2 regions of the Ornithinimicrobium avium genome follow, and region 2 is predicted to be linked to the other one. Evidence: predicted binding sites of a transcription regulator. Region 2 holds the regulator's gene; the other holds the start of a gene.

Region 1 (15,038 bases), 1.4 Mb from region 2:
AGGTCGGCCCGGTGGGTGGGGAAGAAGACGCCCTCGCTGACGGCGCCGACCTGGTGCCCCGCGCGGCCGACACGCTGCAGGCCGGAGGCGACGCTCGGCGGGCTGGCGACCTGGACGACGAGGTCGACCGCGCCCATGTCGATGCCGAGCTCGAGGCTGCTGGTGGCGACGACGGCGGGCAGCTGCCCGGTCTTGAGCGCGTCCTCGATGACCGCCCGCTGCTCCTTGCTCACCGAGCCGTGGTGGGCGCGCGCGAGGTCGCGGGTCTGCGGTGCAGGTCCCGTCCCGTCGTCGCCCGCAGTCGCCTCGACCCGTTCCTCCCAGGTCTCGTTGAGGCGGGAGGTGAGGCGCTCGGCGACCCGGCGCGAGTTGGTGAAGACCAGCGTGGAGGTGTGCTCGGTGATGAGGTCGGCGACCCGACGCTCGACGTGCGGCCAGATCGAGACGCGCTCCTGCGGGTCCTGCGCGGGTGCCCAGGTGTCGTCCTCGCCGGGGGTGTGGGTCCCGCCGCCGTCGAGGTCGGGCAGCACGGGCCCCGGACCGGTCATCCAGTCGTCGGGCTCGACCTTGCGGTCCTTCGCGGTCGCCCGCTGTGCCGGTGCCGCGGCGCCGGTGGAGAGGCCGGGCTGCTCGGTGGCGCCGGGGTCGGACATGTCGGGGACCGGCACGACGACCTGCAGGTCCCACCGCTTGGTCGACTCCGGCTGCACCGTCGTGACCGGTCGGCCGCCGGCGAGGTAGCGCGCGACCTCCTCCACCGGGCGCACGGTCGCGGACAGACCGATCCGCTGGGCGGGACGCTCGAGCAGCGCGTCGAGGCGGTCGAGGGTGAGAGCCAGGTGGGCGCCGCGCTTGGTGCCGGCGACCGCGTGGACCTCGTCGACGATCACCGACTCGACACCGGTGAGGGCGGAGCGTGCCTGGGAGGTGAGCAGCAGGAAGAGCGACTCGGGGGTGGTGATGAGGATCTCGGCGCCGTCCCTGGCGAACGCGCGCCGTTCGGCGGCCGGGGTGTCGCCGGAGCGGACCGCGACCGAGACGTGCGGGGACGGCATACCGAGGCGGGTGGCGGCGTGGCCGATGCCGACGAGGGGGGAGCGCAGGTTGCGCTCGACGTCGACGGCGAGGGCCTTGAGCGGGGAGACGTAGAGGACGCGGCAGCGGCCCCGCTCCTCCGCGCCGTCCCCGTTGGCGGCCGGCTGAGTGGGCCCCGCGTGCCCCGCGACGATCCGGTCGATCGCCCACAGGAACGCCGACAGGGTCTTGCCGGAGCCGGTCGGGGCGACGACCAGCGTGTGCTCGCCGCGGCTGATGGCCTCCCAGGCGCCGGCCTGGGCAGCCGTCGGGCGGGGGAAGGACGCGTCGAACCACGCCCGCGTCGCGGGGGAGAAGCGGTCGAGGACCGCCACGGAAGGCTGGGTCAGGAGCGGTCGCCGGACTGCGGCACGAGCCGGCGGCGCTTGGTCAGGTCGGTCCGGTTGCCGTAGGCGCCGGTGACGGCGGGGTAGGTGGGCCGCTCCATGTCCCGCACCTCGTGGTGCTTGGTGATGTAGGTCGGGCGCCACACCTTCATCGCCACGAGCAGCTTCTGCCACCAGGCGAGGTCCTGCCGAGTGCTCACGCTTCCTCCAGTGATCGACGTCCGGGTCGGGGATCGTGCCTCATCCTCTCATCCGTCGGGGTCGGGACGCACGTCCGGTCGCGACGACGCGAGGAGGGGAGAAAATGCGTGGAGCACTGTCGGCTGCACGGCATACCCTGAACCACGCCATGCGCGACTTCCCACCCACCGTGACAGCCTGGACCCCGGGCTCCTCACGCGTACCCGACACCCGCAGCGCGGGTCGCTACCTGTGGTGGATCGTGCGCCAGCAGACCGACCTGATGCTGGCGGGCTGCCTGTGCAGCCTGCTGTGGATGCTGCCCACCGCCCTGACGCCGTGGGTGTTCGGGCGCGCCATCGACGAGGGGATCGTCCCGGGTGACCCGGGACGGATCGCGCTGTGGTCGCTCGTCCTGCTGCTGATCACGCTCGTCGGCGGCAGCAGCGGCGTCTTCTACCACACGGTCGTCGTGCGCTCCTGGCTCGTCGCCTCCTACGGGCAGACCCGCCTCGTCACGCACAAGACCGCCCGCCTGGGCCACGTGATGACCCGGCGCGCCCCGACCGGCGAGGTGCTCTCGGTCAGCGGCGGCGACGGGGAGCAGTTCGGCCACTTCGTCGAGATCGTCTCCCGGCTGGTCGGCAACGTCGTCGCGTATGCCGCGGTGGCGGTCATCGTGCTGCGCATCTCCGTGCCGCTCGGCCTGGTCGTACTGCTCGTCGCGCCGCTGCTCGTCGTCGTCTCCAGCGCCCTGCTGCGGCCGCTGTCCGCGGCACAGACCCGCGAACGATCCCGTGACTCCGAGCTCACCTCGATGGCGACCGACATCGTCGCCGGCCTGCGCATCCTGCGCGGCATCGGTGGCGAGGGGATCTTCGGGGACAACTACGCCCGGCAGTCCCAGCGGGTCCGCGCCGCCGGCGTGCAGGCCGGCGGCTGGGCCGCCCTCGTCGAGGCCGTCGGCGTGCTGCTCTCGGGTCTCTTCCTCGTCGCGCTGCTCGTCCTCGGCGTGCGTGCGGTGGGCCGGGGCGAGCTGCAGATCGGGCAGCTGGTGACCTTCCTGGGCTACGCCCTCTTCCTGGTCCAGCCGATCCGCGTCGTCTTCGAGGCCGCGCAGCAGATCACCCGCTCCTTCGTCTCCGCCCGCAAGACGATCGGCGTGCTGGGCACACCGGACCCCTGGCCGCAGCGCGAGCCGCAGGTCCTGGACCCCGACGCCGAGCTCGTCGACGAGGCGTCCGGGCTGCGCGTGCGCCCCGGTCTGCTCACGATGGTCGTCAGCGCGGTGCCGGACGACTCGGCCGCGCTGGCCGACCGGCTGGGCCGCTACCTTCCCGGCGCCGACACCGTCCCGCCGGCGGACGAGGAGGCCACCGGGCGCGACGCCCGCCGCTCCCGCCGTGAGCGCGAGCGGGTCCGCGCCCAGCTGGAGGCCCGCGACGCCGAACGGGCGACCCGGCCCTGGGGCGTGCGCCTGGGCGGCACCGACCTGGCGCAGGTGCCCCTGGAGCAGGTCCGCGACACGGTCCTCGTCAGCGACACGGGCTCCCACGTCTTCGCCGGGACTCTCCAGTCCGCGGTCGACCCGCACGGCCGGCTCAGCCGGCGCGAGGCCGAGGCCGCGCTGCGCGCCGCCGCGGCCGAGGACGTCTACGACATCCTCCCCGGCGGCTGGCAGGGCGTGCTCGACGAGCGCGGCCGCGGACTGTCCGGCGGCCAGCGGCAGCGCCTGGTCCTGACCAGGGCGCTCGCCGCCGACGCGCCGGTCCTCGTGCTGGTCGAGCCGACCTCCGCCGTCGACGCGCACACCGAGGCCACGATCGCCCAGCGGCTGCCCGGTCACCGGAGGGGACGGACCACGGTCGTCATGACGGCCTCGCCGCTGCTGCTGCACCACGCCGACGTGGTCGCCCTGCTCGAGGGTGGCCGGGTCGTGGCGAGCGGCACCCACCAGGAGCTCGCGCAGGTCCACGAGGGCTACCGCCGCACGGTGCTGCGCGGGGAGGCGGCTCCCGCCGCCCCGACCGACCCCGACGACCTGCCGCCGACCGCGGAGGAGCGGCACGCCATACCTGATCACCTGCCCGACGAGCGCGCCGAGGAGGTGACGCTGCCATGACCCCGACGTCCGCCCTCGACGCCGCCCGGGAGCGCGACTCCGCCCGCACCTGGCGCGAGGAGAGCGACACCAGCGCCGTCCCGGTGATCCCCGACGCCCTGCGCCCGCCCGCCCCCGGGACGGTCGGCCCGCGCGAGCGGCTTCGGCTGCTGCGGGAGCGCCACCGGCTGCGCCGCGACCGCGCCGTGGCGCATCTGGCCACCAGCCAGGACCCCGAGCGCGGCCTGCCCGTGGCGTCCTCGGCGACGGTCGTGGCCTACCTGCGCGGCCTGCTCGGGCAGCGCGCCACGATGGTCGTGCTCGTCACGCTGGCCAACGCGCTCGCCGCCGCGGCGGGGCTCGCCGTGCCCATGCTGCTCGGCCGTCTCGTCGACCAGGTCGTCGCGGCGGAGGGCCACCCGGGTCGTGCCGTCGTCGCCGACTTCGCGCTCGTCGTGGTGGCCGTGCTGGCGGCGCAGGCCGTCCTGACCTTCCTGGCCAAGTGGCTGGCCGCGGTCCTCGGTCAGGACGTGCTCGCCGAGGCGCGCGAGCACGTCGTCCGCGCCGTGCTCAAGCTGCCGCTGGGCAAGGTCGAGTCGGCCAGCACCGGCGACCTCGTCACCCGGGTCACCCGCGACGTCGGCTCGATGAGCGGCGCCGTGCGCTGGGCGCTGCCCGAGTTCATCATCGGCGTGGTCACGGTGCTGCTCACCGTCGTCGCGATGGTCGTCAACGCCTGGGCTCTGGCCGTGCCCACCCTGGTCACGGCGTCGCTGTCGCTGTGGCAGGTGCGCCGCTACCTGCAGCAGGCGCCGGCCGCCTACCTGCTCGAGGGTGCGACCTACTCGCGCATCAACTCCACCCTCACCGAGACGGTCGAGGGCGCGCGCACCGTGGAGGCCCTCGGGTTGCAGGAGCGCCGCCGGCAGGCGGCCGTCGACGACGTCGAGGTCAGCTCGCAGGCCGAGCGTTACGGGCTGGTCCTGCGCAACATCCTCTTCGCGATCATGGACATGGCGTTCTCCCTGCCGCGGGTCATCACGCTGGTCGTGGGCGCGCTGCTCTACGCCCGAGGCGCGGTGACGCTGGGGCAGATCACCGCGGCGATGCTCTACATCGAGACCTTCTACGGTCCTTTCGACCGGCTCGTCGGCACCATCGACCGCCTCCAGGTGGGGATCGCCTCGACGACCCGGCTCCTCGGCATCGCCCAGGTGCCGGCGGACCGGACGCCCGGCGACGCGCTGCCCACCGGCAGCGACCTGGTCGGCCGCGACCTGCGCTACGCCTACCGCGACGGGACCGACGTGCTGCACGGCATCGACCTCGAGCTGCGGCCGGGGGAGCGGCTGGCGATCGTCGGACCGTCCGGCTCGGGCAAGTCCACGCTCGGCCGGCTGCTGTCCGGCATCCATGCGCCGCGCACGGGATCTGCGTCGGTCGGCGGGGTCGAGCTCGTGGAGCTCCCGCTGGACGTGCTGCGCCGCCAGGTGGCCCTCGTCACCCAGGAGCACCACGTCTTCCGCGGGTCCGTGCGCGACAACGTCGTGCTCGCCCGGGAGGGATCACCCGACGCCGAGGTGTGGCGTGCGCTCGCCACCGTCGACGCGGCCGGGTGGGTCGGTGGTCTGCCCCAGGGCCTGGACACCGTCCTCGGCTCGGGCAACCACGTGCTGACGCCCGCGCAGGCCCAGCAGGTCGCGCTGGCCCGGCTGATCCTGGCCGACCCGCACACGCTGGTCCTGGACGAGGCGACCTCGCTCATCGACCCGCGCACGGCCCGTCACCTGGAGGGCTCGATGAACGCGCTGCTGACCAACCGCACGGTCGTGGCGATCGCGCACCGGCTGCACACCGCGCACGACGCCGACCGGATCGCGGTCGTGGAGGAGGGCCGCGTCGTCGAGCTCGGCAGCCATGACGAGCTGATGGCCGCCGACGGCGAGTACGCCGCGCTCTGGCGGGCCTGGACCAGCTAGGAGCGGGTCCCGGCCCGCCGCGCGAACGCTCGTGCAGGAATGCCGTGACACGGACGTACGCTGGCGTACCGCCGTGTCACGGGACCCGGGCGCTCAGTCGTGCTCGGTGGCCAGCCTGCCCAGCGTCTTGGGCCGCAGCCGGTCGTCGGCCTGGCGGCGCAGGCGGCGCGGGGTCAGGCCGTACTGCCGGTTGTAGCCCTCGACGATGGCCGCGCGCAGGGCCCGTGAGGTCGCGTACGGGTCCTCGGCGTCGTGCACGATCGTGTCCACCAGGCCCTGGGCCCGCAGGTCGTCGGCCGAGGCACGCATCGTCTCCAGGGTCATCCCGACCTGCTCGACGGTCGGGTTGGCCTCGGCATACAGGATCGTGGCGGTCGAGCGCGGCTCGGAGACGAAGCCGAGCGCGCTGTCGAGCATCACCGTGTGCCGTCCGAAGGGGGTCGTCGCCAGGCCGCCGCCGCTGCCCATCGCGCCGCTGATGATGGAGACGGTCGGCAGCGGGTGGGAGGCGGAGGTCTTGATGCTCTGCGCGATCGCACGGGACTGGCCGCGCCGCTCGGCCGCCATCGTCGGCAGCGCGCCGAGGGTGTCGGTGAAGAAGACGATCGGCAGCTCCCAGCGCTGGGCGGCCTGCATCATCCGCACGGCGTACTCGAAGTCCTCCGGACCCGGGTTGGCCGGCTTCTTGCCCACGTAGCCGCCGGAGAGCCGGTAGGAGGGCTGGTCGCCGATGACCATGAAGGTCTGCTCGCCGATCGTGCCGAGGCCGGCGACCACGTTGGGGTAGGTCTTCTCGTCCTCGAAGCGCACGTGGTTGTAGAACGGCACCGCCGAGTCGAAGACCGTCTGCAGGAAGAACTCCGTATCCAGCCGCCCCGCGCTGGCCGCGATCTCGTTGTAGCGGGCCATGAGGGCCTCGCGCAGCGCCATCTCCGTGCCCGGACGATCGCGGCGGGCGCGCGGGACCTGCACGGTCTGCTCGGGCACCTGATGGTCCCAGAGAGCGGCGGAGAACCCCTCCGGGCCCGCCGTCATCGCACGCCCGCCATCGACGACGTCGCTCGGACGGGTGGCGCCGGCGTCCTTCTCCGGGCGGATCTTGTTGACCGAGCGGTCGGCGGCGAAGATCCGGCCGAGGAAGGCGATGAGCTCGTCGACGTCCTTGACGAGGACGTCCACGTTGCGGTCGAGGAAGTTGGCCTCGGCGGACTGCATACCCTTGGGGACCTGCTTGCCCTCGAAGGTCTCGATGACGCGCGCGCCGGCGAACCCGTAGTCCGTCCCCTCCAGGGCGACCACGAGGTCGGCGACCGGGACCGCGCTCGCCGACATCCCGCCCCAGACCTGGCCGGCCAGCACGCAGATGTAGGGCCGGTTGGTGGTGTGCTGGAACTTGTTGGCGGCCGCCGCCATCCGCTGCATCTGGATCAGGCCGAGGACGTTCTCGTGCTGGCGCACCCCGGAGGAGGCGCCCATGCTCACCAGCGGGAGCTTCTCCCGGGCGGCCAGCTCGGCGGCCTGGACGAACTTCTCCCCGGCGACCTCGCCGAGAGAGCCGGCGAAGAAGGCCCAGTCGACGACGTAGACGACGGCGCGCTGGCCGTCGAAGTGGCCGATGCCGAACTTGGCGGACTCGGTCGCGCCGCTCTTGGCCTCGGCGTTGAGCAGCTTGTCCTTGTAGTGCTCGATGGTGTCGCCGACCCGGCGCTGCAGCCCGATGAGGTCGTCGACGACCCGCATGTGCCCGTGCCGCTCCTGCAGGTGCACCCGCCGCAGGAACTCCGTGATCGCGGTGTTGGGGTTGAGCTTGGGCCGGGCCTCGTAGAGCGCTGCCACCGTGCGGGGCACGACCGGCCGGCGGTCCAGCAGGTCGCGCGTCACGCCGCCGTCACCGGTGAGGTAGTCGGCCTCCCCGAAGGCGTCGTCATCGTCCCCGGCGCCGCTGGTCCCGGGGCGCTCGCGCGAGTCGGTCATTGCTGCAGGGTAACGCCTCGGATGCGGCCGCCAACCATCGCACGACGCGCCGCGGACCCGGATAATGCACGTCGTGGTGGCCGTCCTGCAGGGCTTCTGGCTGATCGCGGCGGTGATCGCGGTCGGCTGGCTGCTGGCGCACACCGGCATGTTCGGACGCACCGAGCAGCAGGTCCTGGCACGGCTCACCTTCTGGGTCGGCTCCCCGGCGCTGCTCTTCCTCGTCGTCGGGGACGCCGAGGTGGGCGTCATCTTCTCCGGGTTCCTGGTCGCGACGGTGTCGGGCGCGGTGGTGACGGGTGCGGCATACCTCCTCGTGGCCCGGCTGGTGCTGCGGCGGCCCGCGACCCACGCGCTCATGGGCGGGATGGGCGTGAGCTACGTCAACGCCAACAACCTCGGCCTGCCGATCGCGATCTACGTCCTCGGGGACGGGTCGTGGTCGGCGTCGATCATCCTCGTCCAGCTGCTCGTCCTGCAGCCGACGTGGCTGGCGGCCCTGGACGCCAGCCAGCAGGGGCGCGTGTCGCTGCGGAGGGTGCTGCGCTCGCCGGTCACCAACCCGCTGACGATCGGCAGCCTCCTGGGCCTGGGCGTCGCGCTGACCGGGATCGAGCTGCCCGGCGACGTCCGGGCGCCGATCGAGCTGATCGGGGGGCTGGCGATCCCGGGCATGCTGCTGGCGTTCGGGATCTCGATGCGGCTCTCCCCGGTGCCGAGGGGGAAGGGCAACCTCGCCGAGCTCGGCGTGGTCGTGCTGCTCAAGCTCGGGCTGATGCCGGCGGTCGCCGCCCTGGTGGCCGGTCCGGTTCTCGGGCTGCCCCACGACGCCGTGCTGGCCGCCGTCGTCATGTCCTCGCTGCCGACCGCCCAGAACGTGTTCATCCTCGCCGTGGCCTACGGGCGCGGGAGGACATCGCCCGCGACGCCGTGCTGGCCACGACCCTGCTGGCGATGCCCGCCATGCTGATCGTGGTCGCGCTCGCGGGAGGGGTATGAGGTCGGGCCCCTCGCCGAGTAGGGTGCGCGGGTGCGACTGAGCGAGTTCTGGGCCCTGATGGAGCAGGAGTTCGGGTCGGGGTATGCCGTGGTCGTCGCCCGCTCGCACGCCCTGGGGGCTCTCGACAGCCGGACGGCGGCCGAGGCGCTCGAGGGGGGCGTGCCGCCGCGGCAGGTGTGGCGCGCCGTGTGCGCCGACCTCGACGTGCCGGACGAGCACCACTACCTGCCCGATCCCAAGCGCAAGGACTGACGCGCGCCGTGCTGCTGGGGCGGACCGCCAGGTGACAGACGCGTCCCGCCGGGCCAGAGTGGGCACATGAGCGAGCACACGTCTTCGTCCACGCTGTCCGAGGCAGACCACCAGCTGGTCCGCCGGTCGGCCTTCGGCGCCATCGCCCTGGTGTCCCAGGCCGAGCCGGGCTTCTTCGCGACCTTCAAGGAGTCCATGGCCGGGTCCAGGGCGCTCCAGGAGGCGCCGGAGGATGTCAAGGAGCTGCTCGAGCAGGGTGGGTTCCCCAGGCCGCCGACCGGGACGCCGGAGGAGGTACGCGCCGAGGTGCTCGCCGACCTGCACCGGGTGATGCAGGTGCTGAACGCCAAGGCGCCCGGCCAGGCACGTGGCTTCCGGCAGGTGGTCCTGGCGGCGGCAGACAGGGTCGCCTCCGCGTCCGACGGGGTGGCTCCCGAGGAGATGGCGGTGATCGAGGAGATCCGCCACGCCCTCGACACCGGGATCGCCGGTGAGCCGTCCACCGGTGATTCGGCCGCGGACGCGCCGCGGTCGGACTCCTAGGCGCCGCCGCGTCGACGCGAGGCCGTCCCGCTGGCTGCCCCTGGGAGGCACCACATCTGCGAAATACGTTCGAGGCGTACGGCGCGTCGGGACAGGTGTGTCAGACAGGTGTTCTAGTCTGGTTTCTACGTCGAGGTGGTGGCTGGAGGCACTGGACCCCGCCGGGGGCGTGGGAGGAGGGCAGCATGTCGGACACCGAGCGGGGCGCGGGTGCGCTCAGCGCGGCCGAGGTCGTGCTGCAGGACGTGCTGGACTCCTTCGTGCCGGACGGGGCGGACGTGCGCTGGCTGGCGGGGCTGGGGATCTTCTGGGAGCCCGGACCGGCACCGGATGCGGCGCAGCGCGACCCGGCGGAGGACGTCCCGGCGGAGGACGACCCGGCGGAGGACGACCCGGCGGGGGATGCGGCGGTGCGGTTGCGGGCGGCCCTGGCCGAGGTCGGGGTGGAGCCGCAGGCGGTGGAGATGTTCGCCCTGGCCGCGCAGGCCGCCGGGGCGCTGGCCCGCGGTGAGGACCTGGCCAGGATCACCGGCGCCACCGCCGCCGGTCAGGGGGTCGACGGCACAGCCCTCGAGGGCGGGCGCGACCGCGCTGGCCGCGCCGCCTCCGGGGTGCTGGGCCTGGTCGAGGCGCTGACCTGGTTGGGCGCGCACCTGGACTCGGCCCTGGTCCGGGTGACCTCGGACCTGTCGGTGCGCAACGGACGGATCCTGCTGGACCGGCGCGGTGTGGAGGACCCCGGCGCACTGACGTCCGACCAGGCGAGGCGGTGGCGCTCGCGGACCAGGTCGGTCACCCGCCGGGAGATCGAGGCCGCCACCGGGTGGGGCACCGGAGAGGTGTCCGACCTGGTCGCGCTGGCCAACGCCCCGGCCGGCGTGGCCGAGCCGGTCTGCGCCTCGATGGCCGCCGGGGTCACGCCCTGGCGGCTGGCGCGGCGCTTCTTCCGGGAGATGGGCCACCAGGGGCACGCGGACGCCGCCGACGTGGCCGAGCACCTCTTCGGGACCGACCCCGAGCAGGTGTGCACCGACCGGCTCGACCCCGACGGGCACGTCAAGGACGGCCCGTGGGAGCACAGGGCGTTCTACCGGGCACTGGAGGGGGAAGCCACCAAGCTGGCCTCCCGCGACCCGCAGGCCGCGGCCGGGGCCAGGGCGAGGGCCCACGAGCGGCGCGACCTGCGCGTCAGCATCGATGCCGACGGCACGGGCACCATCCGCCTCACCGGCACCGCGGCCCAGGCCGCCGCGATCGCCGACCGGATGGAGAAGGCCGCCCGCGCGGCCCGCGCCGCCGGGGACGAGCGGCCCCTGTCCCAGCTGCGCGCCGACATCGCCCTGTCCCTGCTCATGCACTCCGTGCTCGACCTGCCCGGGGGCTTCCCGGAGGACTTCGAGGACCTGGTCGCCACCCGGTGGAGCGAGCAGATGAAGGCCGTCCTGCTGGCCCTGCCCAAGGCCGTCCTCAACGTCATCGTCCCCTTCGACGCGTTCGTCCACTCACCGACCAACCCCACCCTCACCACCCGGACCAGCGGCATCATCAACGCTGCGCCCGACGGTGCCGGCACCATCGGCAGCGCCCCCGGACGGAGCGACCCACCAGGCAGGTGCCCGAGCTGCGGACACCCGGCCTCGCGGGGCGAGGCGTTCCGACCACCCAAGGAACCGCCCGAGACACCAACCGCTGCCCGGTGCGTTCCGGAGGAGGTGCTGAGCGTCGGGATGGTCACCGGCGCCTTCCCGCAGTTCCTGACCGCGGACGCGGTGCGCGAGCTGGCCCTGTCCCCGGGCACGACCCTGTACCGGTTGCTGACCGACCCCGCCGACGGGCGCTGCGTCGAACGCTCGATCGCCTCCTACGCACCGGACGCCGCGATGCGCGCCCAGGTCCACGCCGCCGACGTGACCTGCCGGGCCCCCGGGTGCGACCGGCACGCCCCCTACACGCAGCTGGACCACGTTATCGCCTACAGCGCTGGCGGACCGACCAGCGAGGTGAACCTGCAGGACCTGCACACCGGCCACCACGACCCCAAGACCCAGGGCGAGTGGACCGCGGTCATGGACGCCAACCGTGACATCACCTGGCGCAGCCTGCTGGGCCGGATCTACCGCACCCGTTCCCACGACTACCGCCAGTACTCCACCCTGTTGCGCCAGGCGCTCGACCGCGTCGAGCAACACACCGAGGAGCTTCTCGCCGCCGACGCCCGAGCCCGCCAGGCGGCCCGCGACCAGGGCCGCCCGACGAGCAGCACCGACGCCCGCGGCCAGACCCGGGCCAGCGCCCCGATCACCCGCGAGCAGGCACTCGCCGACGCCGTGGACCGGGCCGTCTACCAGGCCCTGACCCACCGCCCACCGGCCCGACCGCTGCGCGGCGGGGAGGACTTCCCCGACGCCGACACCCACCCCGCCTACCTCGGCTGGGACATCGTCGACCTGACCCACACCCGCGATGACGGACGCCGACGCCCAGGGGCAGACCCGGACACCGCCCGCGCCGAACGAGAAGCCCAGCAGGCGGCCCAGACCGACCTGGACACACGCACCCGGCCCACCATGGGCGCCGGGCCAGACCCGCTCAGCGGGAGCACCGGGACACGGAGCGCGGGCACCGGGACACAAGGTGGCCAGCCGCGCACCGGCAGGACCACCCAGCCACCCGACCCGAACGACCAACCACCACCGTTCTGACCGAAGGGAGACCGCGGCCCGACCGTTGGACCGGCGCCCCGTCGAGCGGTCGCCGCGACGGAACGGCGCGACTGCTGTCCCGCCTCAGACGAGGTCGCGCTCGAGCAGCGTCTCGGCGAGCTGAACGGTGTTGAGCGCAGCTCCCTTACGGAGGTTGTCGTTGCTGACGAACATCACCAACCCACGTCCGTCCGGCACACTCTGGTCGACCCGGATCCGGCCGACGTAGGAGGCGTCCTTCCCAGCAGCGGTCAGCGGGGTGGGCAGGTCCGCCAGCTCGACGCCCGGAGCGTCCGCGAGCAGCTTCGTCGCCTGTTCAGGGGTGATCGGCCGCGCGAACTCCGCGTGCAGGGCCAGGCTGTGACCGGTGAAGACCGGGACCCTGACGCACGTCCCGGCCACGGCGAGCCCGGGGATCCCCAGGATCTTGCGCGACTCGGTGCGCAGCTTGACCTCCTCGGAGGTCTCCCCGTCCTCGACGAGGTCGCCGGCGAGCGCGACGACGTTGAAAGCGATCGGTGCCACGTAGGCCTCGGGCGCGGGGAGGGCGACCGCGGACCCGTCGTGCGCCAGATCCTCGATGCGGGAGTCGCCCTCCACGGCCTCGCGCACCTGCCCTCCCAGCTCGTCGACACCGGCGACGCCCGAGCCGGACACGGCCTGGTAGGTCGCCACGCGCAGCCGCTCGAGGCCGGCCTGCGCGTGCAGCGGAGCCAGCACCGGCATGGCGGCCATCGTGGTGCAGTTGGGGTTGGCGACGATGCGCGCGCCGCCGTCGCGGACCGCCAGCTGCAGGGCGTCGGGGTTGACCTCGCTGACGACCAGGGGCACGCGCTCGTCCATCCGCCAGGCGGAGGAGTTGTCGACGACCACGGCCCCGGCCTCGGCGAAGCGTGGCGCGTGGACTCGCGACGCCCCGCCGCCGGCGGAGAAGAGGGCCACGTCGATGCCGGAGAGGTCCGCGGTCTCGACGTCCTCGACCACGATCTGGCGAGGTGCGTCATACCCCTCGAGGCCGTTGACCGAGCCCTCCCAGGGCAGCTCGGAGCCCGCGGAGCGCGCCGAGGCGAAGTAGCGGATCGAAGCCACCGGGAAGGCGCGCTCGGAAAGGAGCGTGCGCAGCACCCCGCCGACCTGGCCCGTGGCGCCGACCACCGCCAGGTGCAGATGCCTGCCCGCGTATGCCGTCTCGTGCGTCATCGTGCTCATCGTCCTGTCCCGCCGTAGACCACGGCGTCCTCGTCGGCGTCCAGCTCGAACGCCGTGTGCACCGCCCTGACCGCATCCTCCAGGTCGACCTGGTCGCAGATCACCGAGATGCGGATCTCGGAGGTGCTGATCATCTCGATGTTGACCCCCGCGTCAGCCAGCGCGGCGAACAGCCGGGAGGCGACCGAGGGGTTGGACCGCATACCGGCGCCGATGAGCGACAGCTTGCCCACGTGGCTGGTGTAGAGGACGTCGGCGAAGCCCATCTCGTCCTGCAGCGCGCGGACGGCGGCCACGGTCGTGCGTCCGTCGGCCTCGGGAATCGTGAAGGAGATGTCCGAGGTGGCGGCGTCCGAGGTCGACACGTTCTGGACGATCATGTCGACGGACACCCCTGCGCGGGCGACGGCGCCGACGACGGCGGCGGCGGCGCCCGGCCGGTCGGGTATGCCGACAGCGGTCACCTTCCCCAGCGACCGGTCGTGCGCGATCCCGGAGATGATCGGTTCTTCCATGGTGTCCTCCGTCAGGGGTCGGCCGGTCAGGATCCGCGTGCCCTCCTGGTCGGAGAAGCTGCTGCGGACATGGAGCGGGACGTTGAACCTGCGCGCGTACTCGACGGCGCGAAGGTGCAGGATCTTGGCGCCGTGGGCGGCCATCTCGAGGGTCTCCTCGATGGTGAGCCGGGTGACGCGGCGGGCGCTGGGCACGATGCGCGGGTCGGCGGTGTAGAGCCCGTCGACGTCGGTGTAGATCTCGCAGACGTCGGCGTCGAGCGCTGCGGCCAGCGCGACCGCCGTCGTGTCGGAGCCGCCGCGGCCGAGGGTGGTCACGTCGTCGTCGGTGGAGATGCCCTGGAACCCGGCGACGATCGCGACGCTGCCCTCGTCCAGCGCCCGGCGCACGCGGGCCGGCTGCACGTCGAGCAGCCGGGCGCTGCCGTGGGCGGTGTCCGTGCGCATGCCAGCCATCCAGCCGGTGAAGCTCCGGGCCGGCACCCCGAGCTGCTGGACCGCCATCGCGAGCAGAGCCATCGACATGCGTTCCCCGGCGGAGAGGAGCATGTCCATCTCGCGCTCGGGCGGGACCCCCGGGGCGACCTGGGCGGCCAGGTCGAGCAGCTCGTCGGTGGTGTCTCCCATCGCCGACACCACGACGGCGACCTGGTCGCCGGCCTCACGGACAGCGACGACCCGACGGGCGACACGGGACATCGCCGCGGCGTCGCTGACCGACGAACCGCCGAACTTCATCACGAGCAGGGCCATGGAGCTTCCTGGTGGCAGGGCTTGGGTGGGCACGGGAGACGGCGGTGTCGGAAACCCCGGATGGCAGACCAGTGTAGGGGTGGCGGCAGACCCGGTTGACGTCGGGGAAGCGCGCCGGGGTGCGCAGACGATCCGCGACACGCCGAAACCTGCTCTCGCCTTCGTACAGGCTTTCGATCTACTGTTGTCCACATGGCGCCTCCCGCAGCGCCCGTCGTCCACAGCCTCCAGGTGGTCGACCGGGTCTGTCGGTGGCGGCGCCTAGCGTCTGATCGGACACGGAGACAGACGTCCTCGCAACGGGGGCGACGACCGGAGGTCGGTCGAAGGTAGGCGCGCCCATCACGAGACGAAGGAGCAGACGATGGCTCAGAGCAAGACAGCCCAGACGGCCGCGACACGGGGAGCG
Region 2 (15,038 bases):
ATCGCCCCGGCCTGGCTGCGCTGAGCCCGCCGTGAGCGCCACGGTGCAGGCCTCCGGGTCGGTGCTGGTCGGCGTGGACGGATCGGCGCACAACGCCTCCGCGGTCGCCTGGGCGGCCGCGGAGGCGCTGTCATCCTCAGCCACGCTGGTGCTGGTGCACGACGACGGAGGCGTAGGAGGAGCGGCGGCGCGGGCCACGCTGGAACGCGCCACAGCTGGTGCCCTGCAGGTCGACAAGGACCTGCAGGTGGTCGCCCGGGTCGCCGGCGCGTCGGGCCCGGCGGCCGGTCTGGTCCGCACGGCCCGCGAACAGGTCCGGGACGCGCAGGACGAGGGCGTCGGCGCCGAGCCGATGCTCGTCGTGGGTCGGCGCGGGGCCGGCGGGTTCCGGGAGATGACCCTGGGGTCCACCGCCCGTCGGCTGGCTCACGAGACGGACGGCCCGGTCACGGTGATCGTCCCCAGCGGCTGGGACCCGGGAACGCTCGAGCCGGCCGCACCCGTGGTCGTCGAGGCGGTCTCCGACAGGGCACTGGCCGCGGCGACAGCCAGGGCGGTCCGCCTGGGTCGTCCGCTCGTGGCGGTCGCCACCTGGTCGGTCCCGGCCGACGAGGCGATGATCGGCAGGACCATCCCGCAGGTCTGGTCCGAGCACGCCGACCGGGCCGAGAGCGGTCTGGAGGAGGCGCTGCGACCGTGGCGCGCGGCATACCCCGGTCTGGAGATGGTGGCGTTGGCCACCGACCGTCACCCGGTGGCGGCGCTGCTCGACCAGGCCTCCGGCGCCGAGGTGCTCATGGTCCCTCGTGGGGCCACCGCGGCCGCGGTCGTGGAGCACGCTGAGTGCCCGGTCTTGGTCCTGTGAGGGCGGAAGGAAGGGCCGTCGGGAGCATCCCGGCGGCCCTTCCGCACGTCGGCACCGTGCCTGCGGGGTCGGGCGTGGGGGCGCCGTGGCGGCCGGGCGTGGATGATGGGGGGATGGAAACCGACCATCTCCCGCCCCGCACCGCGGTGGACGAGCATCGGTATGCCGTGCTGCGCGACCTGCTCGCCGACGGCGGGGTCGTGGTGCTCAGCGGCGCGGGCATGTCGACCGCCTCGGGGATCCCGGACTACCGCGGACCCGACGGCCTGCGTCGGGTCCAGCCGATGCAGCACGCAGAGTTCGCCGGCTCCGCGCAGGGTCGGCAGCGCTACTGGGCGCGCGCCTACACCGGGTGGGAGCGCTTCGACGCGGCCCGGCCCAACGCCGCCCACGTCTCGGTCGCCGACCTGCAGGCCGCCGGGCTCGTCACGGGCATCATCACCCAGAACGTCGACGGGCTGCACCAGCGCGCCGGCGCCACCGGTGTCGTCGAGCTGCACGGCAACCTCGGCCGGGTGGTCTGCCTCGACTGCGGGGAGACCTACGACCGCGAGCAGGTGCACGCGTGGCTGGCAGTGGCCAACCCCGACTTCGACCCGGGGACCGTCGCCGAGGTGCGACCCGACGGCGACGTGGTCCTGCCCGAGGACCTCGTCCGCACCTTCCGCGCGCCCCGGTGCCTGGTCTGCGGGCACGACCGGCTCAAGCCGGACGTCGTCTTCTTCGGCGGGTCGGTGCCGCGGGAGGTCGTCGAGGAGGCGTTCGAGGTGACCGGCCGGGCGGACATGCTCCTGGTGCTCGGCTCATCCCTGCAGGTGATGAGTGGTTACCGGTTCGTGCGCAGGGCCGCGCGTGACGGCATACCCGTGGGCGTGGTGACGCGCGGCCGGACGCGCGGCGACGCCGAGGCGACCGTGCAGCTGGACGCTCTGCTCGACGACGTCCTGCCCCGCCTGGTCGAGGACCTCGTCGATACCGGCGGTGCTGAGGGTGCGGCAACGCGCTGAGCGTGGTGCGATGAGGGGAGCAGCGCGCCCCCCGGCGCGCCCGGAAGGCTGGAGGAGCGACGTGGACGTGACGCAGGAAGAGATCGACGGCCTCTACGACCTCGAGGTGCGCAGCGTCGACGGCGACCGGCTGGGACCGGTGCGCCAGGTCTACCTGGACGATCGGACTGGTCGGCCGGCCTGGATCGCGGTGCACACCGGGTGGTTCGGCCACCGTGAGCACCCCGTGCCGCTCTCCGGCGCCGAGCGCACCGAGGAAGGTCTGCGCGTGTCGGTCTCCGGCGAGGAGGTGCGCGAGGCGCCCACCGTCGAGCCTGACGAGCACCTCGGGCCCGAGCTGGTCGCCGAGCTGCGGCGCTACTACGCGCTGGAGGAGGGCGAGGAGAGCGCGGACGCTCCGCTCGGCGGGGACGGCCCCGGGGTATGGCGCGAGGAGGGCTCGGACGTCGTCGGCGACGGGACGCTGACCCCCGAGCAGGCTGTGACCGGCGCCCCGCTCAACATCCTGCGCGGCGACCCCGACGAACTCGCGGAGCGGCCCGTGCTGCGGCGCCACGAGCGTCCCTGACCCGCGGCGCCGGGACGGAATTGGCACCTGGCCCTCAGGTGTGGTCTGCTCATCCTTGGCCGTCTCGCGAGCGGCGGCCGAGGAACCAGGAGGATGACGTGATCTCGCAGGAGCAGCTCAACGCCCTGTACGACGCCGAGGTGGTGGACCAGGGCGGCGAGAAGGTCGGCACGATGGGCCAGGTCTACCTGGACAACAAGACTGGCGAACCTGCCTGGGTCACGGTGCGGACCGGGTGGTTCGGCGGCCGACGGGTCTTCGTCCCGCTGAGCACCGCCGAGATCGTCCACACCCAGATCCGGGTGCCCTACAGCACCGCGATGATCAAGGGCGCCCCCGACATCCCGTGCGACGGGCACCTGTCCGAGGACGACGAGCAGGACCTGTTCGAGTACTACGTCGTCGACGACGGTCCGGCGCCCTCCGCCTGAGCCGGTCCGCACAGCGGACGCCGCACACCCGGGCAGCACAACGCCGCCCCGGTCGAGTGGGGCGGCGCTGCGGGGTCGCCCGACGCACGTGGCAGCCGGCGTCGGACGAGGCTCGTCGGTCCGGTCAGACGCGTCGCAGGACGGCGGTGACCTTGCCCAGCACGACGGCGTGGTCGCCGTCGATCGGCTCGTAGGCCGGGTTGTGCGGCATGAGCCAGACCTTCTCCTTGCTCTTCTTGTAGGTCTTGACCGTCGCCTCGTTGTCGAGCATCGCGGCGACGATGTCGCCGTTGACCGCAGTGGGCTGTCGGCGCACCACGACCCAGTCGCCGTCGCAGATCGCCGCGTCGACCATCGAGTCGCCCACGACCTTGAGCAGGAAGAGCTCGCCCTCGCCGACGATCTGGCGGGGCAGCGGGAAGACGTCCTCGATGGCCTCCTCGGCCAGGATCGGCCCGCCGGCGGCGATCCGCCCGACGACGGGGACGTAGGACGCCTCGGGACGGGCGTCGCCGATGCCCGTCTCGTCGTAGGCGTCCGCAGCCGGCTCATTGCGCTGCGAGCCCGCGGTGGCGCGCCGGTAGCCCACGCCGTCGCCGGACCCGGGCACGACGACCTCGATCGCCCGGGGGCGGTGGGGGTCGCGGCGCAGGAAGCCCTTGCGCTCGAGCATCTTGAGCTGGTGGGCGACCGAGCTGGGTGAGGTCAGGCCCACCGCCTCGCCGATCTCGCGCAGGCTGGGCGGGTAGCCCCTGGCGTCGACCGAGTCGCGGATGACCGCCAGCACGCGCTGCTGACGGTTGGTGAGCTTGGCGCCCCCGTCGCGGTCGGGCATCTCGTGGATCGTTGCCATGTCCTTCTTCCCCGTCTCCTCCGGCTGCCAGGTCCTGACCGTCAGGCCAGGTCAGAGGGTTTGTCAGTGGTCGCTGATTGAGTTCCTGACATGCACACAGCGTACGGCGCACGGAGGGATCGAGCAAACATCTGTTCGATCGGCGTGTCGACAAAGCCGGACACTCGTGCTAGACATAGGACAGACGTGCTATCGCACACGCGTCTGATGACCACGAGGAGGACCACCATGAGCACAGCAGTCGTCGACCTGTTCCCCGTCGCCGGTGCCGAGCCGTTCGGCGTCCCGGCCTCCCGGCGTCGGGGTGGCCACCTGCGCGTCGTCGCTCCGCACGAGCGGGTCGCCGGGACGACGGATCCTCTGCGCATCACCCGGCGCGGACGGCTGACCCTGACCAGCACCGTCGTGCTCGTCCTGGTCCTGGCCGTGGCCTCCCTCGTCAGCGCGCTGGGACCAGCCGGTGCCAGCAGTGCCGTGACCGTGGAGCCGGGGATGACCCTCTCGCAGCTCGCCGCGGAGCAGCTGCCCGAGGTTCCGCTGAGCCAGGCCGTCACCGACATCCAGCGCGCCAACCGGCTGAGCACGACCGACATCGCAGCGGGCCAGACCCTCGTGATCCCCGGCCGCTGACGCGGCAGGCGGCCGCTCTCTGATGCGGCTGCCGCCGGCTCGCAGAGCCGCGGTCCGGTCCGCTCAGCCCGGTTCGCTGCCCTGCTCCTCGCCGGCGGAAATGGCCTGCCACACCACCGGCAGCTGCTCGGTGGAGATGAAGTAGCCGGTCAGGTGCGGGTCGAACATGAGCCCGGCGATCTCGGCCGAGAGGTAGACGTCGGCGGAGCTCACGACTTCCTGCGGCTCCAGCGAGATCGCCCGCATGTCCTCGTCCGCGCGGATCATGCCGTTCTGCACCGCGAAGTGCCGGGCCCGCTCGGCGTTGGTGAAGGTCAGCAGCATCAGCTGGTCGTCGATCTCGGCAGCCGCCGGCGACTCGAGCCCTTCCTCGCCGACCGCGATGAACCACCAGCTGGGCAGGCCCATCGTGGCCCGCCACAGCGCGGTCATCCCCTCGTGGTCCTCGGGCCCCTCGACGCGTGCGGCGAGCAGGTCGGTCTCGGTCTCGGCCGGGGGGAGCAGGCCGGAGGGTAGAGACTCCTCGGGCGCCACGCCGGGGTCGTCCTGAGGTGCCCCGTCGCGGCGTGCGTCGTCCTGGAAGGGCATCGAGGTGGGCTCGGTCATGATTCCATGGCACCACACCCGCAGCGCCAGACCCAATCCCGGCGCGCGCCTGTGGATGTGCCGACGTGGTTGTCGGAGGAGGCGGTTACGGTCGGGGCATGACGCGCAGCGAGGACCCGGCAGGAGCCACCATGGTCGAGGGAGCGGGTGTCGGCACCCCCGACGAGACGCTGGTGGCCACGGCCCACGACGCGTTGCGCCGCCTGGTCGGCAGCCCCGGTGCGCAGTTCCGGGACGGGCAGCTCGACGCCGTGCTCGCCCTGGTGCAGGAGCGCTCGCGGGTGCTCGTCGTGCAGCGCACCGGGTGGGGCAAGTCCGCGGTCTACTTCGTGGCGACCGCGTTGCGGCGGGCCCAGCACGCCGGACCCACGATCATCGTCTCCCCCCTGCTGGCCCTGATGCGCGACCAGATCGCCGCGGCCGCCCGGGCCGGCGTCCGGGCGGTGACGATGAACTCGGCCAACGCCACCGAGTGGGACACCGTGCGGGCGGCCCTGGCGGCCGACGAGGTCGACGTCCTCCTGGTCAGTCCGGAGCGGCTCAACAACCCGCGCTTCCGCGAGGAGCAGCTGCCCGACCTCGCGGCCCGCTGCGGGCTTCTGGTCGTCGACGAGGCGCACTGCATCAGCGACTGGGGTCACGACTTCCGTCCGGACTACCGGCGTATCCGGACCCTCCTCGACGCGCTCCCGGAGGGCACGCCGGTCCTGGCGACGACGGCCACCGCCAACGAGCGGGTCGTCGAGGACGTCGTCGAGCAGCTCGGCGTCGGGGGTGCGGTCGTGCGCACCGTCCGTGGTCCGTTGGCGCGGGCCTCACTGCGCCTGGGCGTGCTGCCCCGGCTCACCCCGGAGCAACGGCTGGGCTGGATCGTCGCCCACCTGACCGATCTGCCGGGCAGCGGCATCGTCTACTGCCTGACGGTGGCCGCCGCCGAGGACGTCGCCGAGGCGCTACGGACCGCGGGGCACGAGGTAGCGGCCTACACGGGGCGCACCGACCCCGAGGAGCGCGAACGTCTGGAGACCGCGCTCAGGGAGAACCAGGTCAAGGCGCTCGTGGCGACCAGCGCCCTCGGCATGGGCTTCGACAAGCCCGACCTCGGCTTCGTCGTGCATCTGGGCGCGCCGAGCTCGCCGGTGGCCTACTACCAGCAGGTCGGTCGTGCCGGTCGCGCCACCGATCGCGCCGACGTGCTGCTCCTGCCCGGCTCGGAGGACCGGGACATCTGGTCCTACTTCGCGACGGTGTCGATGCCCCGCCAGGACCAGGCGGACGCCGTCCTGACCGCCCTGGCCGAGGCGCGACGTCCGCTGTCCACGCCCGCGCTGGAGACGATGGTCGACGTGCGCCGCACCAGGCTCGAGCTGCTGCTCAAGGTGCTCGACGTCGAGGGCGCGGTCGACAAGGTCCAGGGCGGGTGGGTCGGCACCGGCCAGCCCTGGGTCTACGACCGTGAGCGTTACCAGCGGGTGGCCGACGCACGCGTGCGCGAGGCCGAGCTGATGGTCGCCTACCAGCAGACCTCGAAGTGCCGGATGGCCTTCCTCCAGGAGACCCTCGACGACCCCACGGCCAGCCCGTGCGGGAGGTGCGACAACTGCGCCGGGGTCTGGTACCCGACCGAGATCCCGGACGAGGCGGTCGGGGCGGCACGGACCCAGCTCGGCGGTGTCGGCGTGCGGGTCGACCCCCGGGCGCAGTGGCCGACCGGCATGCCGAGGCTGGGCGTCGACGTCAAGGGCCGGATCGCCGCGGAGGAACAGGCCGAGCCCGGCCGTGCCCTGGCCCGGCTCTCCGACCTGGGTTGGGGACAGCGGTTGCGCACGGCCCTGGCCGAGGGCACCCGTGTCGTCGACCCGGAGGACCCGGACGCGGCGGAGCAGCCCGGACGGCCGGTGCCGCCGGAGGTCGTGCGGGCCGTGGTGCAGGTGCTGGCCGGCTGGGACTGGGCGGCCCGCCCGGTCGGCGTGGTGGCGATGCCCTCGCGCCGCCGTCCGGCCGTCGTCAGTTCCCTCGCCGAGCAGATCAGCCAGATCGGCCGGCTGCCGATGCTCGGCAGGCTGGACTACGCCGATGGCGGCCCGGTGGGAGAGCCGGGCGGCAACAGCGCGTTCCGGCTGGCCAACGTGTGGGACCGCATCACCGTCGGTCCCGAGCTGCGCGAAGCTCTGGCCTCGGCGCGCGGCCCGGTCCTGCTGGTCGACGACGTCGTGGACTCGCGCTGGACCCTGACGATCGCCTCCCGCGCGCTGCGCCTCGCCGGGGCCGGGGCCGTGCTCCCACTGGTGCTGGCTGTCGACGGCTGACCGGCGCCCGGGAGGGCCTGGCGGAAAACCCGTGGCGCTCCAGCCGCCGCTGAGCCATCATGGTCCGACGCCCGGAGGCACGCGGCCGCGGCCGGCACCACGTCCCGGCACCGTTGTCCCGCACCTGGCCACCGGTCGCGTACAGGACGTGGACTCCACGATCTGGCAAGCGCCTTCCAGCGCACGGGTTCGACTCCCTACCGGCGGCGCCGACCGGAGATCTCCGCAGGCTGGGCCCTGCGACCACTCCCTGACAGGACGTGGCCCCGCCCGGCCCGCGGACCGGTCGGCGAAGCCACGGGCGTCGGTCCCGGGTACCGTCCGGCGACCCGCAGCCTGCAGAACCCGCAGCCTGCACCACCGCACCAAGACCGCCCCCGGAAGGAGGCACCGACCATGCTCCGACACCTTCTCGTCCACCCCTCCACCACCGCCCTGGAGTACCGCCGCGGGGAGTTCGCCCGCGCCCTCGAGCCCGGCCGCCACCCGGTGCCGCTGCGCGCCACGCACGTGGCGGTCGACCTGCGTGAGCAGCTGCTGGCGGTCGCCCCGCAGGAGATCCTCACCGCCGACGGCCTGTCCGTCCGCGTGACCTCCGCGGTCCGCCTGGCGGTCGGAGACGCGCGGGCCTTCCACGAGGTGGCCTTCGACCCGCACGCGCTGGTCTACCTGGCCACCCAGGTCGCGCTGCGCGAGGCGCTCGGCGGGCTCACCGTGGAGGAGCTGACGCGGCGCGGCGCCTCGCTGCCGGTCACCGAGCTCACCGCGGCCGCCGACGCCGCCGCCCGCCCGGTCGGCCTCGTCGTGCGCGAGGTCGTCGTCAAGGACGTGATCCTCCCGCCCGAGGTGCGGGCTGCCGCGGTCGAGCTGGCCACGGCCAAGGCGCGGGGCATGGCGCGGCTGGAGGCGGCGCGCGCCGAGAACGCGTCCCTGCGCTCGCTGGCCAACGCGGCCAAGGTCCTGGAGGCGCACCCGGCGCTGGCGCGGCTGCGCATGGTGCAGGAGGCACGTCCCGGCACCACCCTCGTCGTCCGGCTGGACGACGAGCGGGCCCCCGTCGTCACGCCGGCCGAGGCAGGCTGAGCGCGAGCGGTCCGCGTCGACCGGGACAGCATGGGCCGTGGTGGATCGGTGTCGTCGTGGGCGACACCGATCCACCACGCGGTCAGCGGCGACAGCGTGGTCGGTCAGTAGAGGAAGATCGGGAAGGCCGCGGGGTCGTGCGCGTGGACGATCGCGAGGAAGACGATCGCGTCGAAGAGCAGGTGGATGAGCACGACATACCCCAGCGAGCGGGTGCGGGTGAAGATCCAGCCCTGCAGCAGCGCGAAGGGGACGGTGAGCAGCGGGCCCCACTCCCGGTAGCCCAGCTCCCACAGGAACGACACGAAGATCGTCGCCTGGAGCAGGTTGGCCAGCCAGACCGGGAAGTGCCGCCGCAGCAGCACGAAGCACACGCAGATGAAGAACAGCTCGTCCCACAGCCCGACCGCGTTGACGCCGACGAAGAAGCGGCCGTACTCGCTGGCCGTGCCGATCGCGGGCCAGTTCTGGTAGGCGCCGGAGCGGATGAAGTAGACCGGCAGGATCAGCCAGCCCAGCACCGGCACGGCCACGACGTAACCCCACTGCAGGCGGCTCCAGCGGTCTCCAGCCACCCACGGGAAGCGGATCGCGCGGCGCCGGTAGACCAGCCGGTCCACCGCGACCGGCACCGCCACCGCCGCGGCCAGCACGAACCCGAGCCGGAAGAACATCGGCCAGCTGATGTCGGCCTCCACCGAGGTCGTCGAGACGACCGCGATCCCCAGGCCGACCAGCAGCAGGTCGCGGCACAGGGCCCTGGCCACCAGGCGCGCGGCGACCACGCTGAGCACCAGCAGCACCAGACCCTGCCACCGCGCCTGGAGACCGAAGACCAGGAAGGCGGACACCGACACCCCGACGGCCGGCAGCACGCGTGCCACGGTCGGCCGGGGGACGGTCTGCTCGGGCGGAGCCTTCGGCTCGGAGACGGGCAGGGGCACGCGGAGAGCCTAGTCGGCGAGGCGGTCCAGGACCTCGACGAGCGCGTCCGCGTCCTCCTGCGTGGTGTAGAGGTGGAAGCTCACCCGCACCGAGCCCGCCCGGACCGCGGCACGGACGCCGTGCCCGGCCAGCCGGTCGGCCAGGCCGGGGGCGTGGAGGGCGACGATCGAGGAGTTCGACGGCTCCATCCCCGCCGCCGCCCGGACCTGGTTGGCCAGTCCCACGCAGTGCTGCTCCACCGCGGCCATCTCCAGCCCCGCCAGCCACGGCATCGAGACCGCGGCGCCGAGCACGGTGAACCACGCCGGCGAGGTGTCGAACCGCCGGGCGTCCGGCGCCAGCAGGGCGGGGAAGGTGTAGATCTGCGACCAGGGGTCCGGGCCGGAGTACCAGCCCGCCGCATGCGGCACGGTCTGCCCGGCCAGCGCCCCGCTGAGCGCCATCCAGGCCGCCCCACGGGGCGCGAGCAACCACTTGTAGCTGCCGCCGACCACGGCGTCGGCCCAGGCCACGTCGAGGTCCATCCACCCCATCGCCTGCGTGACGTCCAGCAGCACGAGGGTGTCCCGGTCGCGGACCGCCGAGCGGAGCCGGCCGGTGTCCAGGACCCGGCCGTCGGCCGACTGCACGAGGCTGGCGGCGACGACGTCGAACTCGCCGGCCCTCGCCTCCAGGTCGCCCGGCGCCAGCGTGGTGACCGAGACGCCGCGCGCCGCCTGGGTGGTGAAGGGTGCCGTGACGCTGGTGAACTCGCCGGGCAGCGTCGCGACCCGTGCGCCGTCCGGCACGGACGCCGCAACCAGGCCCACGAGCGCGGAGACGCTGCCGCCCATCGCCACCGTCGCGACGGGGACCCCGGCCAGGCTGGCGAAGGCGGCCCTCGAGGCCGCCACCGGCTCGTCGAACTCCGCACCCGACATCTCGCCGGACTCCCAGCGGGCCAGCCGCTCCCGGAGGACGCCCAGCTGGCGCCGGGACGGCAGCCCGTAGGTCGCCGAGTTGAGGAACCCCCTGGCCCCCTCGAACTCCTCGCCGTAGATCTCGCGCACCGCTCCAGCCACCTGCGCACCTCCTTCCTGGTCCCACGCTAGCGGTGCCGCGGCAGCTGTCCTTGACCGTGCACCGGCGCGGCGGGGATGCTGCAGCGGTGAGCGGCACGACATACCACCTGGCCCCCGAGCGGGGCTGGCTCAACGACCCCAACGGCATGGTGCGGCGCGCCGGGCGGTGGCACGTCTTCTTCCAGCACAACCCCGCAGGGCCGGTCCACGACGCGATCGCGTGGGGCCACGCCAGCAGCGGGGACCTCGCGCGCTGGGACCTGCACCCGGTCGCCTTCGGCCCGACGCCAGGGGGCCCCGACGCGTTCGGCTGCTGGTCGGGCTGCTGGCTGCCGGGGGAGAAGCCGGCGGTCGCCTACTCGGGCATCGCCGACGAGGCGCCGCACAGCACCGTCTGCGTCCGGGAGGGCAGCGAGGACCTGCTCACCTGGTCAGCGCCGCGCGTGGTGGCGCGCACGCCGCCGGAGGTGGAGGTGATGCGCGACCCGTTCGTCCTCGAGCACCGCGGTCGTCGCCTGGCGATCCAGGGCGCCGGTCTGCCCGGCGGCGAGCCGGCGATCCTCCTGCATGACGTGGGCTCGCCGTCGCGGTGGGACTACCTCGGTGTGTGGTTGCGGGGGCACGAGGGCGTGCTGGCCGCCGCCGGTCCCGCGGACGTGTGGGAGTGCCCGCAGCTGGTGCCGGTCGAGGACCGATGGGTGCTGCTCCTGTCCCTGCACGACCGCGGCGTCCTCGGGTCGGTCGTGGCCTGCGTCGGCGACCTGGTCGAGGAGGACGGGCAGCCGCGGTTCGTGCCGGAGCGCGTCGACCTGCTCGACGGGGGCAACTGCTTCTACGCTCCCCAGGCGGCGCTCGACGGGCAGGCTGCGCCGTGGGTGATGGGCTGGGCGAGGGAGGACGCGCAGGACCCAGCGGTGCGGGACCGGGCGGGCTGCATGACGCTGCCGCGACGGCTGGTCCTGCACGAGGGGCGGCCCGTGCTCGTCCTCGACCAGGGCGCCGCGGCCGTGCTCTGCGGCGGGGCGCCGAGCCCGGTGGAGGAGGCGGAGAAGGTGCTCCGCGGAGCAATCGTGGTCACCGTCGGTGCCTCGGCAGCCGTCCTCGCGCACCCGGAGCTGGGCGAGGTCGAGCTGACTGCCGGAAGCCAGGTATGGGTGGACGCGGACCTCGTGGAGGTCTACCCGGGCGACGGCTCGAGGGCCTCGACCTGGCGGGACGACCGGCCGTGGACGCTGCGGTCGGCGCCGCGCACCGCCGTGGCCGAGACGGTCGGGCCCCGACCGGGGTGAGCTGGCCACCGGGCGCCGCTGCCGGGCAGGTCGTCCACGTCGCAACCGCAAGGAGCCCAGGATCATCCGGGGTGTGCCTGCCGCCAGTGCTCCTCGCGGCCCGCGGCCGTCGTGAGGTCGACCTCGTTGCCCTCGGGGTCGGCCACCGTCCACCAGATCGGCCCGGCGTCGTGCACGACCGTGCCGCCGGCGGCCAACGCCGCCTCGAGCCGTTCGTGCAGGAGGTCGTCGGGCAGGAAGACGTCGACGTGGATCCGGTTGCGCTGGGCGCGCCGCGCCGTCTCCGAGACGTCCAGGTCCTGGAGGAAGACGGTCGTGTTGAGCTGGCGCGGGTCGACGAGATCGGTCACCCCGGTGCGCGGGTCCTGCTCGTAGCCCAGGGCCGCCCGCCAGAACGCCCGCGCGGCCGGCACGTCCACCGCGTCGATGCCGACCTGGACGAACCGGGCGAGGGCGGGGTCGGAGACCAGACCCAGGCCCCGGGCGGCCAGCTGCACCCGGGCCGCGAGCGCCTCATACCGCCCGTCGGTCTCCCAGGCGTCCTTGGCGGTGGCGACCGTGACCAGCCCTGGTCGTACGTCGACGTTGAGCGGCAGGCCGGCGTCGTCGGCGAGCGCGGCGGCGGCGGTGACGAGCCCGGCCGCCTCGCCGGCGGCGGTGGTGGGGTAGCAGGCGAGGGCCGCGAAGACCAGCCGCCAGTCCTCGGTCCCGGGCGCCTGCCAGGGCTGCTCCGGCCAGTCCTCCAGCTCCAGCAGGTCCACCTCGTTGCCCTCGGCGTCGGCGACGGTGGCGTAGAAGCCGTGCGGCACCACCCGCGCGCCGCGAGCCTGCACCGTGGCCAGGACGGCCTCGGCCACCGGGCGCGGGGTGACGGCGTCGAGGTGCAGCCGGTTGCGCAGCGGTCGCGGACCCTCGGTGCCCAGGTCCTGGAACCAGATCGGCGGGTGGCGCCGTGCCGGGTCCACCAGGTCCTCGTCACCGACCCTCGCGTAGCCCAGCACCGTCTCCCAGAACGGGCTCACCGCGGCCTGGTCGAGCACGTCGAAGGTCAGCTGGACGTCCTGGAGCCCGGCCGGGTCGGCCGCCAGCCCCAGCTCGGCCGCCAGCGCGGAGACCTCCCGGGCGGTGGCCAGGTGGTCCGTCGTCCACCCGTCGTCCTCGGGGGTGAGGGGTATGCGGACACGCACCCCTCGCGCGCGCACGTCCAGGTCGAGCGGGGTCACGGTCCGGTCGGCGAGCTCGAGCACGCGCCCGGCGAGGGTGGCGCCCCGCGCGTGCGAGTCCGTGAGGAACCAGGCGGCAGCGCCCGTGCCCAGGACCCTCCAGTCGTCTGCGCCCTCCGACTGCTGCAGCTCGCGGGCGGTCAGGCTCTTCGGCGGATCGACCATGAGGACAGCATGGCAGCCGACGCGGACGGAGGTTGTCCTCAGCCGCCCGCGGTCATCCCCCAGGCCTGCGCCAGCAGCCGGAAGGAGCGGCGGCGCAGCTCGGGGTCGTAGGCGTAGGTCGTCAGGATCAGTTCGTCGAGCTCGTGCTCGGCGGCGAACTCCTCGAGCCGCTCGGCGACCAGCTCCGGCGGGCCGACCGCCCGGACGGCCTGGTGCGCGCCGGCCAGGGCGAGCAGCTGCTCGGGGACGGCGTCGGCCAGCGACTCCACCGGCGGGTCGAGCGGCCCGGGCTGCCCGCTGCGGATGCGGATCGCCATCAGCTGGGCGGTGGTGAACAGGTGGTCGGCCTCCTCCTGGGTGGGTGCGACCAGCACGTTGACGCCGGCCATCACGGTGGGCCGGTCCACCTGCGCGGTCTGCGCGTCGGCGCGGAACCGGTCGCGGTAGACCAGCAGCGCCTCGCGGATCTGGTCCGGCGCGAAGTGCGAGGCGAAGCTGAACGGCAGCCCGAGCGCGGCCGCGACCTGGGCCCCGCCCGTGGAGGAGCCGAGCATCCACAACGGCACGTGCGTGCCCTCCCCGGGGAGGGCACGCACGACGCCGCGGCCGTGCGGCAGGCTCGGCGTGTCGCCCAGGTAGTCGCGCAGCGCGGCCACCTCGGAGGCGAAGTCCTGGAGCTGCCCGCTCGACCTGGCGAGCGCGGCGGCGGTCATCGGATCGGTGCCGGGCGCCCGGCCGAGCCCGAGGTCGAAGCGGTCGCCGTGGAGGGTGGCGAGGGTGCCGTAGTACTCGGCGACCATGAGCGGGGAGTGGTTGGGCAGCATGACGCCGCCGGCGCCCAGACGGATGCGGTCGGTGTGGTGCGCCATGTGTCCCAGGAGCAGCGCGGTCGCCGAGGACATGAAGGTCTCCGAGCCGTGGTGCTCGGCCATCCAGTAGCGGTGGTAGCCCAGCCGGTCCACCTCCTGGGCCAGCCTCGTCGACTCCTGCAGCGCCTGCTGCGGCGTCATGCCCTGCGAGCGGGGCGCGAGGTCGAGGACGGACAGGGGCACGCGACGGGTGGGGATGGGCATGTCTGCGGCAACGTCCGGGGAGGGCCCGGTATGCCGTCGCGCCCGCGTCCCGGGGACCGGGTTCCGGTATCTGGCCGGTGGCAAGGTGCTCCTCTTCTCAGGGGCGTCCTCCAGGGACGGGGTTCGTCCCCGTGACCCGGCCCAGGGGGTCGGGCGGAGCGACAGGGAGCAGGAGACATGGGTGATGTCCAGGGTATGGAGGTCGCGCGCCGCTCGGCGTCGGCGAGGGAGCTCTACCGAGGGTGCCGGGGGTCCGACGTGATCGCCCTGCAGCGACGGATGGCCGGGCTGGGCTACTGGTGCGGGCGGCGGACGGCGACTTCGGCGAGCTGACGCAGCAGGCGGTGTGGGCCGTGCAGAAGCACAACGGCCTGGAGCGCGACGCGGTCGTCGGGCCGATCACGCGCGCGGCGCTCGACGCGGGAAGCGTGCCGGCACCGGTGGGCGGTTCCGGCTCACGCGTCGAGGTGCACCTGGCCGCGCAGCTGCTCCTCGTCGTGCGCGGCGGCCGGACCCGGCGGGTGCTGAGCACGAGCACCGGCAGCGGTGAGTACTACTGGCTCGACGGACGCCGCTACCGCGCGACGACACCGACCGGCTCGTGGCGGGTCTACTCGACGTGGTCGCAGGGATGGCAGTCCGGACCGCTGGGACCGATGTGGCGGCCGATGTACTACGACGGAGGCTTCGCCGTCCACGGCTCGAGCTCCATACCCCCGTGGCCGGCGTCGCACGGGTGCAGCCGGCTGTCGACGCGGGCGATGGACATGCTCTGGAGCACGGGCTATCTGCAGCTCGGCACGAGGGTCGGCGTGGTGGACGCCTGAGGTCCCCCTCGGCACGGCGGTGTCCGGCACAATGGGGCATGGACCGGACCCGGATCGCCGTCCCCCTCCTCGGGGTGTTCGCCGCCGTGCTGCTGTCCGGGTG

The links. The regulator LexA, encoded in region 2, represses DNA repair genes until DNA is damaged. The targets are predictions, from matches to a motif close to TCGAACANNTGTTCGA.
Region 1: DV701_RS00095 (HNH endonuclease signature motif containing protein) is a predicted target of LexA. The motif match lies at 9,551-9,566, and genes of this name have one in related genera.

Annotation. Positions count from the first base shown of each region.
Region 1 is NZ_CP031229.1:13,265-28,302, forward strand. Features, by position in the region: gene DV701_RS00055 (Lhr family ATP-dependent helicase) at 1-1,409, opposite strand, end outside; gene DV701_RS00060 (hypothetical protein) at 1,421-1,621, opposite strand; gene DV701_RS00065 (ABC transporter transmembrane domain-containing protein) at 1,771-3,723, shown strand; gene DV701_RS00070 (ABC transporter ATP-binding protein) at 3,720-5,681, shown strand; gene DV701_RS00075 (carboxyl transferase domain-containing protein) at 5,775-7,655, opposite strand; gene DV701_RS00080 (AEC family transporter) at 7,729-8,625, shown strand; gene DV701_RS00085 (DUF3046 domain-containing protein) at 8,686-8,907, shown strand; gene DV701_RS00090 (hypothetical protein) at 8,974-9,450, shown strand; gene DV701_RS00095 (HNH endonuclease signature motif containing protein) at 9,636-12,152, shown strand; gene DV701_RS00100 (aspartate-semialdehyde dehydrogenase) at 12,237-13,352, opposite strand; gene DV701_RS00105 (aspartate kinase) at 13,358-14,629, opposite strand.
Region 2 is NZ_CP031229.1:1,363,454-1,378,491, reverse strand. Features, by position in the region: gene DV701_RS06255 (hypothetical protein) at 1-24, shown strand, start outside; gene DV701_RS06250 (universal stress protein) at 32-865, shown strand; gene DV701_RS06245 (Sir2 family NAD-dependent protein deacetylase) at 979-1,872, shown strand; gene DV701_RS06240 (PRC-barrel domain-containing protein) at 1,940-2,440, shown strand; gene DV701_RS06235 (PRC-barrel domain-containing protein) at 2,539-2,871, shown strand; gene lexA (transcriptional repressor LexA) at 2,996-3,724, opposite strand; gene DV701_RS06225 (LysM peptidoglycan-binding domain-containing protein) at 3,953-4,354, shown strand; gene DV701_RS06220 (hypothetical protein) at 4,418-4,960, opposite strand; gene DV701_RS06215 (RecQ family ATP-dependent DNA helicase) at 5,092-7,269, shown strand; gene DV701_RS06210 (SPFH domain-containing protein) at 7,666-8,352, shown strand; gene DV701_RS06205 (CPBP family intramembrane glutamic endopeptidase) at 8,457-9,290, opposite strand; gene DV701_RS06200 (aminotransferase class V-fold PLP-dependent enzyme) at 9,306-10,358, opposite strand; gene DV701_RS06195 (glycoside hydrolase family 32 protein) at 10,445-11,647, shown strand; gene DV701_RS06190 (VOC family protein) at 11,710-13,035, opposite strand; gene DV701_RS06185 (LLM class flavin-dependent oxidoreductase) at 13,074-14,108, opposite strand; gene DV701_RS18150 (peptidoglycan-binding domain-containing protein) at 14,286-14,441, shown strand; gene DV701_RS06180 (L,D-transpeptidase family protein) at 14,408-14,935, shown strand; gene DV701_RS06175 (hypothetical protein) at 14,974-15,038, shown strand, end outside.